Regions from separate parts of the Flavobacterium sp. GNP002 genome, predicted to be linked through region 1. Evidence: riboswitches for the same ligand, from Rfam matches in the RefSeq annotation. Region 1 holds a riboswitch; the other holds the start of a gene.
The links. A riboswitch is a leader RNA that binds a small molecule or an ion and turns the genes downstream of it on or off. The one in region 1 is predicted to bind cobalamin.

Region 1 (4,434 bases):
CCATTTTTGGTAAACGTAAATCCATCGAGTTGCTCTCCAAAATATTCCACCATGTCATTGCGTTCAAATTCTCCATGAACCAAAACATCAATGCCAGTTTCTTCTTGAAAGCGAATTGTTTCTTCGGTTTCTTTTTGGAGTAAATCATCGTATTGCTGTTGATTTAATACGCCTTTTTTAAACTTTGCTCTCCAGCTGCGCACTTCGGCAGTTTGAGGGAAAGAACCAATAGTTGTCGTTGGAAACAAAGGAAGATTCAATACATCTATTTGTTTTTCTCTACGAATGGAAAATGGATTTTGTCTTTGGTCATCGCCGGTTGTAATGCTGGCAACACGATTTTTTACCGCATCGTTATGGATTAATTTTGATGTTTTTCGGTTTTCATTGGCAATCGTGTTTTCTTTAAAACGGATAGAATTACTGATATCTATTTCATTTGAAGCAAAATATTTAAGCAGTACTATTTCCTCTGTTTTTTGTTTGGCGAAAGCTAGCCATTGCTTAATTTCAGGAGTTAGTGTTGCGTTGTTGGTTTCTAATTCCAAATCACACGGCGAGTGAATAAGAGAGCACGATGGCGCAATTAGAATTCTGTTTTCGCCAAGTGTGTCTGTTGCTTTTTTGATAAGAGCTAAAGATTTTTTGAAATCATTTTTCCAGATATTTCTTCCATCTACAACACCAAGCGAAAGATTTACATTGGCTGATAATTGTCCTGATTCCAGAATGTCATCCAATTGAGAATGACAACGCACCAAGTCTAAATGCAACGTATGAACAGGTAAGGCGAGAACAGTGTCAAGATTTTCGCCAAAACAATCAAAATAATTAGCAAGAATCAATTTGATTTTAGGGAAACGTTTATTGATTTCGGTATACACATAAGTGATGGCACTTCTTTCTTTATCAGTTAGATTCAAAGCTAAAAATGGTTCGTCAAATTGAATCCACTCTACTTTTTCATTCTCCAGTTTTTGAAGAATTTCAAAATATACTGGAAGTAATTTTTCGATAAGATCAATTCTATGGAAACCTGTTTCCTTTTCTTTTCCAAGAAGTAAATAAGTAACGGGACCTATTAGAACTGGTTTTGTTGGGATTCCTAAGGCATTGGCTTCTTTGAACTCGTTGATTAATTTTTCGGAGAATAACTTGAATTCTTGATCTTTTGTGAATTCGGGTACGATATAATGGTAATTGGTGTCAAACCATTTTGTCATTTCCATAGCAACGACATCTTGTCCATCTTTTTGTGAACCTCTTGCCATGGCAAAATACAAATCGATAGTGGAGTTAGTTTTTGCTAATTCTTGATAGCGCTTTGGAATAACACCTAATGTGAGTGATAAATCCAGTACTTGATCGTAAAACGAAAAGTCGTTAGAGGGGATTAAATCGATTCCAGCCTCGACTTGTAATTGCCAGTTTTCCTTGCGGATAGTTGCGCCTACAGCCAAAAGTTCGTCTACTGAAATTTTTCCTGCCCAGTACGATTCACAGGCTTTTTTTAATTCTCTGTTGCTACCAATTCGCGGGTAGCCAAGATTGTTTGTTAGCATTTTGTTGCTTTTTAAATGATGAATAAATCAATTAAAAGCTCTTGATGCATTTCAGAATGCTCGTTAGAAATGAAAAGTAGAAAGGAGAATACGTTGCAAAAGAGAAATGCACAATAAGGCATAAATAGTCATGCTCATTGTGTTCAAAACGCACCATACCTGACTATTGCTTCAAATCGCGAAAGCATTGTCAATTCGATAAAAGGCAGGTCTCCTGACTTGTAACATTTTTATCATCCTTCCCATTTGCCATTGGCATACAGTGGATCTTTTTTCAGATAAAAACTTTTTGTGTTACTTACAGTTGCGCGACAGTTCGTGATTTACACACGATTCCCTATTAATCTACAGTTAAGTAAAACCCTTATCGGTTGATGAAGAAATAAATTAAGAACTTAAATTCGGTACAAAAGTAACACTAATCCTTTGAAGTTTTTTTCGATAGGTTTGTTAATTTGTTATTTTTAGGATATTGTATTAATAGGATGAGATACTTTATATTTTTCATATAAATAAAGCCATACCTGACTTTATTTCACTTGATAATGTGTCTATTTCTTCTATCTTTGGAAAGAAATTTTAAAAAGAAATCATGAACTGGGAACAACTTTTATCACTAAGACGACAAGGCGACAAAGGCAAAAGATTGCGTGTAGAACAAGACGACACCCGCTTGGGTTTTGAAGTTGATTATGACCGTATTATTTTCTCGTCCGCTTTTAGAAGTTTGCAGGATAAAACACAAGTTATTCCCTTGTCAAAAACTGATTTTGTGCATACTAGATTGACGCACAGTTTAGAAGTTTCGGTTGTTGGGCGTTCTTTAGGACGATTGGTAGGAAAAAAAATCATCGAAAAATATCCACATCTGAAAGAAGTTCATGGCTATCATATGAATGATTTTGGGGCTATAGTTGCTGCGGCATCTTTGGCGCACGATATTGGGAATCCACCTTTTGGACATTCCGGTGAAAAAGCAATTGGCGAATATTTCTCCATTGGAAAAGGGCAACAATACAAAGACCAGCTTACGTCAAAAGAATGGCAGGATTTAATTGATTTTGAAGGAAATGCGAATGGTTTTTCGGTACTGACGGCCAGTCGTCCCGGAATTGAAGGTGGACTTCGAATTTCGTATGCAACTCTAGGAGCTTTCATGAAATATCCAAAAGAAAGTTTACCTAAAAAACCAACAAAAGACATAGCCGATAAAAAATATGGTTTCTTTCAAACTGAAAAAAACTTTTTTCAAGACGTGGCTTCTGATATGGGTTTGATTCCAAATAAATCGGGAGACAATATTGGTTTCGAAAGGCATCCTTTGGCATATTTAGTCGAAGCTGCAGATGATATTTGTTATACCATTATTGATTTTGAAGACGGTATTAATTTAGGATTAGTTTCCGAAGATTTTGCGTTGGAATATTTGATAAAATTGGTGAAAGACAGCATTGATACTTCAAAATACAAGACTTTAGAAACCAAAGAAGACCGAATAAGTTATTTGCGTGCTTTGGCAATTGGTAGTTTGATCAATGATGCAGTGAAAGTTTTTATCGAAAATGAAGCATTAATTATGGATGGTAAATTCCCGTTTGCTATCATGGATAAAAGTAAGTACAAAGCACAGATGGATGATATTATCAAAATCAGTGTTAAAAACATTTATCAAAGCCGAGAAGTCATCGAGAAAGAAATTGTTGGTTATCAAATTATTCAAACTTTGTTGGATAAATTCATAACGGCTTTCAATAATAAATTCAACGGAACTGCTTCTAATTACGACTCTTTGATTCTGAAAATGTTGCCTGAGAAACACCATTTGGAAAAAGAGAATCTTTATGGAAGATTACTTCACATTTGTCATTATGTATCGCTTTTGACTGACGGGAATGCACTTGAATTGTTTGAAACTATTAATGGCAGAAAGAAGAATTAATTTTTAGAATATATATTCGATTCCAACACCAATGGCTTGTCGTACTTGTGTTTTTGGGCCTTCTGTTACTTGTATTCCTTCGATTTCTCTTTTAGATTTGATATCATCATCATAAATAACATGGGCTCCAATATTTGCTTTCACATATTGATTTACCACAAGCTCTACTAGAAAGTCGCAATCTACATCTATATTTCCAAAACGGTTTATGTAATCAGAATATAAGCTTAAACGATTTTCCAGATTAATGTTTTTGAAGATTTCTTTTTTGTATTTATTGGTAACTAAGAATCCAAGTTCCATTTTTGATCTTTCTCCTTCGGTAAGCAGATTTCCATCCAAGTCGTAGGTGGCTTTAGCAACTCCAAAAGCACCTTGATTTGCTAATTTTTGATCTAAAACTAAGGTAGTTTTAAATGTAAACGGAGAGATGTAAAATGTTCTTTTTTTATCCTTATCGATATTTTCAGCGCCTACACCCATAAATATATAGGCAGGTGCAAAGGGTTTTGAGATTGCTTTTTCAGTATTTGGATAGGCGTAACCGTTTGTGAATTGCGTATTAAAATTGAATTTAGCCGAATGATACCAATTTGAAAGAGTATCTCTTCTATAGCCAAATGTAGAGTTTAATTGTATTGCGTCTTCTGTTTTTCGTATATCAATTCCGTCTTGTTTATTCAAGCCATATTTAACGATTAACTCATTTGACCAGTTGTAATTACTACGGGCATAAACTCGATGAAATTTTCCTTTAAACAATCCTGAAATCGAACTTGTTCCTCCGGCACTCCAGTTAACAAAGGCAACTTCAGAGATGTCAAAGCCTAAACTGTTTTTTTTGCTCCAATAGGATAACGGAAGGTAATGTGTCAAGGTTTGAATTTTCAGTGCTACTTTCAGCGGTCTATTTGCTGTTGATAGCGTTGTTAT
Region 2 (4,434 bases), 1.4 Mb from region 1:
GATTGCAAATGAAAAATCAAATAAAATTGCGAATGAACTTCGTAATAAATTCATTCAAAATACTAATTTAAAAGCATCTGAAATTAAGAAAGCTCCTTTTTTTATTTTAAAAAAATCAGAAGTACCTGCAGTGCTTGTTGAATTAGGTTACATGTCTAATCTAACTGATAGAGAATATCTGACTAATGATTTGGAACAAAATAAAATTGCAGCCACTATAATAGAATTCATCTCAGAGTTGAAATAAAATAACTTTAAATAAAAAAGAGGCTTTCAGTGATGAAAGCCTCTTTTTTTATTACAAATCAAAGAATCAAATCTTCCCCTACAAAAAACCCGTTCCAAATTAGGGAACGGGAATTAAGAGTAAAACTGAAATAATTTTTCTTTATTTTTAGAACAAGAAATTCAAACCTAATTTAAAATTTCTACCTCTTGTACTGTATCCTCTACTTTCGACAAAGTCTTTATCCAAAATATTATCAACTGCACCAAAAATATTCAATCTGTTTTTGATCAATTCATAACGAACATTAGCATTTACTAATTGGTAATCTTTCAAAATTTCTGATTTCAAAACAGGGTCATACGTTGGCGCTGGATAGATTGTATATTCTAAATATCTGTCAGACACAAATTGATATGCCACATTAAAAGCAAGTCGAGACGTTGCTTGCACATCTATAGCAGCATTGACTTTATGTTTAGGATTCAAGATACGAGATTGTCTTTCTAATTCTGTAAAAGTATAATTAGCATTGAATTTTACTTTATCATTAAAAGCATACGAAACCATTGTTTCAAGTCCTTTGGCTTTGTTTTTCCCATTTACATTAAAGTATTTGTAAGTCATCAAATCAAATCCTATTGCATCTTCCTCTTCTCTTTGAAAAGCAACTGCATTTAAGACCAATTTTTTATTTGCTAAACTTACTTCAAAACCTATTTCGGCTGTGGCATCTTTCTCCGGAGATAAATCTAAATCTCCATACGGAGAATACAATTGATACAAACTAGGTGTTACAAATGCAGTACTATACGAAGCCAATACTTTTAAAGACTCAGAAAAGCTATACGATGGATTTACGTTATACACTAAATTATTCCCGTATTTGCTATGCATGTTATAACGCGCACCAGCATTTACGTTTAATCCAAAACCAGAATTATAAACTGCCGTTACATAAGGATCAATCATATTGAATTTAGCCATCTCAGTTGTAATCGCATCATACTGGCTCACGTTTGACATTTCGTGAAACTGAAATTGAGCTCCAGTAACTACAAATAATTGAGATGAAATTTCATATTTATTAAAGGCATCAACATTGACACTTCTTGACTTTGCCTGGAATAAAGATCCGTAGCTAAAAATATCGCGATTAATTACATTGGCACCAGAATTAATTACAAATTCTCCTTTGTTGTATTTGTATTTTGGAGAAAAACCAACTCTAAATTGCTCTGAAAGACTGAAATTAGTAATGTCATCCGAAAATGAACCTGCATCAAAACCGCTTTTCATTCGGTCATAATTTGCAAAGAAATCCAAGGATAATTTTTTAGTTGGCGTAAAACCAATTTTAACTATAGAATTTAATCTTGAAAAATCATCGTTTTCAAATTGAGTATTCGAATTTAATGGTCTTGCTTCAGAAATTCCTGTAGTTTCAGTACTATTCAAGGATGCAAAATAATTTACTTTTTCGAAACCACCGTTTACAGCAAAACCCTGATTGTAATCCTGCACACTATAATTTGCTGATTTAGCAACCGTTTGTGTGCCCACATTTACGTATGCATTTCCTGCAATCGCTTTTTTACCTGCTTTTTTTAGTGTAATATTAATAACACCTGTCGCAGCTCCAGAACCGTATAAAGTACTTGAAGCGCCTTTCATAATCTCAATACTTTCAATTTGCTCCACTGGAAGCAATCTCAAATCATACGATAAGCTAATCCCAGAAGCATCTGTTACAGGAACGCCATCAATCAAAATTAAAACCTGATGATTTCTTCCTCCGCGAATGTAAAGTCCCAAATCTTTTCCATTACGGCTCTGATTTCCATTAATTTCAACACCTGCTACCGCACTTAAAATAGAAGCTACTGATTGCCCTGATTTTTTCTTCAAATCCTCAGCAGTAATTTTGACGATAACTTTTCCTGATTTTTCTTTTGGCAAAGCAAATTTTGAATCGGAAACAACAACCTCATCAAGTTGTTTTGGCTCTTGATCTTGTGCATACGTGTTCATTGCAAATAACAATGCAATCGCACTAAAGCGAATGAATTTTTTGTTCATTTTTAAAATGTAAAATTTAATAAATTGGGGAGAAAAGCATAGAATGACCCATACCCAAACCTTTTTTCCCGAAAGTTTGATACTCGATGTAATAGGCAGGTCTCCTGGCTTGCGTCTTGTTGTTTACCTTCCCATCTCGTCTTTAATGACGTGACAGTGGTTTTGTAGATAACAACAAGCTTGATAGCTTACAGTTGCGGGTACAGCTCAGGATTTAGGATTCTTGATTTAGAAATCTTGATTTAGGATTTAAACCCTGAAATCTGAAATCTAAAACTTGAAATCTTTCACCTGATTCCCTTTTAATGGGGTTTGAAAATAAACAAACCTCAACCTCAATACGGCGGCAAAGATAAAATTATATTAAGTTAATAACCTAAATAATTGCGGATTTTATAATTCAATTTTAATTACAGCTCCAAAATCTACTTTATTCTGAAAAGCGTCTTTTAGTGGCAATTCCGAAATTTTACATAAAAAACTACGTATCACTCCTGCATGTGCCACAATAATAACTGGTTTTGAATTGGTTTGCTGAAGTTCATTATGCATAAAATCAATTACTCGATTGTGTAAATCCGTAAATGATTCTCCATTCGGCACGCGAACATTTACAAAATCAGTCATCCAAGGCGTAAAGTCATCCGGTGGAATTACATCCCAATTTTTCATTTCCCAATCGCCAAAATTCATTTCCATTAAACGGGAATCTTCGTTTACAGCTGAAATTTCTGAATTGTCTTTGATGTAATTTGCCAAAAGAATACAGCGAAGTAAAGGACTGGAATACAGATTTGCATCTTGAGGCAATTGATTTAAAACAGACTGAAAAACAGCATCATAAGGCTTCTTGATTTCCACATCGGATTGTCCATAACAAATTCCTTTTTCGCAAACCGTTTCTGTGTGACGTACTAAATAAACTTCCATAATGCAATAACTGATATATAAAAAACCACTTCACAAACCTGTTGGGTTGCGCCCAAACAATCTCCGGTATACCCGTCAATCCATTTCTGAAAATAACGTGCTAAAAAGAATCGGGTCAGAAAAACAGGGATTAAAACCAACAGTATTTGCCACTGAAAATAGGACAAAATAACTAATGGAAGTAATCCAAAAAAGAAAGCTCCCACTACTTCTCTCCAAGAATAACTTTGTGCGATAGGTTTGCTTTTGCTGGAAGCGTCCTCACGAGAATATTCATGGGTAAAAACAATTGAAATTGCTGCTAATCGACTGATAGAATGCGCGGAAACAAAAAGCAACAGGATTATAAATTGTGGACTATAAATTATAAATTTAGGATTATCAGAAACATCAATTAATTGAGTTAACCCTTGAAATTTAAGCACTAACAACAGTACTAAACCAATTGCTCCATACGCACCAATGGCGCTATCTTTCATGATCATCAGTATTTTTTCTTTGGTCCAACCACCTCCAAAACCATCGCAAACATCAGCAAAACCATCTTCATGAAAAGCTCCGGTAACTAAAACGGAAGCAATCATAGAGAAGATTACAGCAATTTCAGGTGCTACTAAAAAATTAAAAACAGAGTATACACCAAACGCCACACTACCTACAATCCAACCAATTAATGGAAAATAACGGGACGCTTTATTTAAATAATCTGGATTATGATCGATGGTTGCAGGACATGGAATCCTTGTGTAAAACATTAATGCCGTAAAAAATATGTGTAGTTCTTTTTTCATTTTTTTTATTTTGGCTAAAGCCAATTTATCTATTTACTAACAAATTAAATTTAAAGTTCCCGGCTACTCACACCCGCGGATTCAAAACTGGCCATATCATTCAAGAATGCCACAGCCGACTCAATTATAGGAAAAGCAATCGCACAACCCGTGCCTTCACCCAACCTTAAATTGAGTTGCAACAGGGAACGAACTCCTAGATAATCTAATATTTTTTGGTGCCCTTGCTCCGCAGATGAATGGCAAAAAATAGCATTTTTAATAATGTATGGATTCTTTTTAAAGGCAATTAAAAAAGCAACACTACAGATAAAGCCGTCAACAAGAATCAACATATTGTCTTGTTTTGCCTGAAGCATCCCTCCTACCATTTGCATGATTTCAAAACCTCCAAAATAAGCTAACTTG

Region 2: another riboswitch for cobalamin. It lies ahead of ACXX80_RS09830 (TonB-dependent receptor plug domain-containing protein); the one in region 1 lies ahead of metE (5-methyltetrahydropteroyltriglutamate--homocysteine S-methyltransferase).

Annotation. Positions count from the first base shown of each region.
Region 1 covers NZ_JBTGUW010000001.1:832,110-836,543, reverse strand. Annotated here, with positions in the region: gene metE (5-methyltetrahydropteroyltriglutamate--homocysteine S-methyltransferase) at 1-1,562, opposite strand, end outside; cobalamin riboswitch at 1,750-1,943, opposite strand; gene ACXX80_RS03755 (deoxyguanosinetriphosphate triphosphohydrolase) at 2,155-3,501, shown strand; gene ACXX80_RS03750 (DUF3078 domain-containing protein) at 3,505-4,434, opposite strand, start outside.
Region 2 covers NZ_JBTGUW010000001.1:2,242,651-2,247,084, reverse strand. Annotated here, with positions in the region: gene ACXX80_RS09835 (N-acetylmuramoyl-L-alanine amidase) at 1-247, shown strand, start outside; gene ACXX80_RS09830 (TonB-dependent receptor plug domain-containing protein) at 395-2,305, opposite strand; cobalamin riboswitch at 2,383-2,659, opposite strand; gene cobC (alpha-ribazole phosphatase) at 2,699-3,235, opposite strand; gene ACXX80_RS09820 (adenosylcobinamide-GDP ribazoletransferase) at 3,220-4,026, opposite strand; gene cobT (nicotinate-nucleotide--dimethylbenzimidazole phosphoribosyltransferase) at 4,077-4,434, opposite strand, start outside.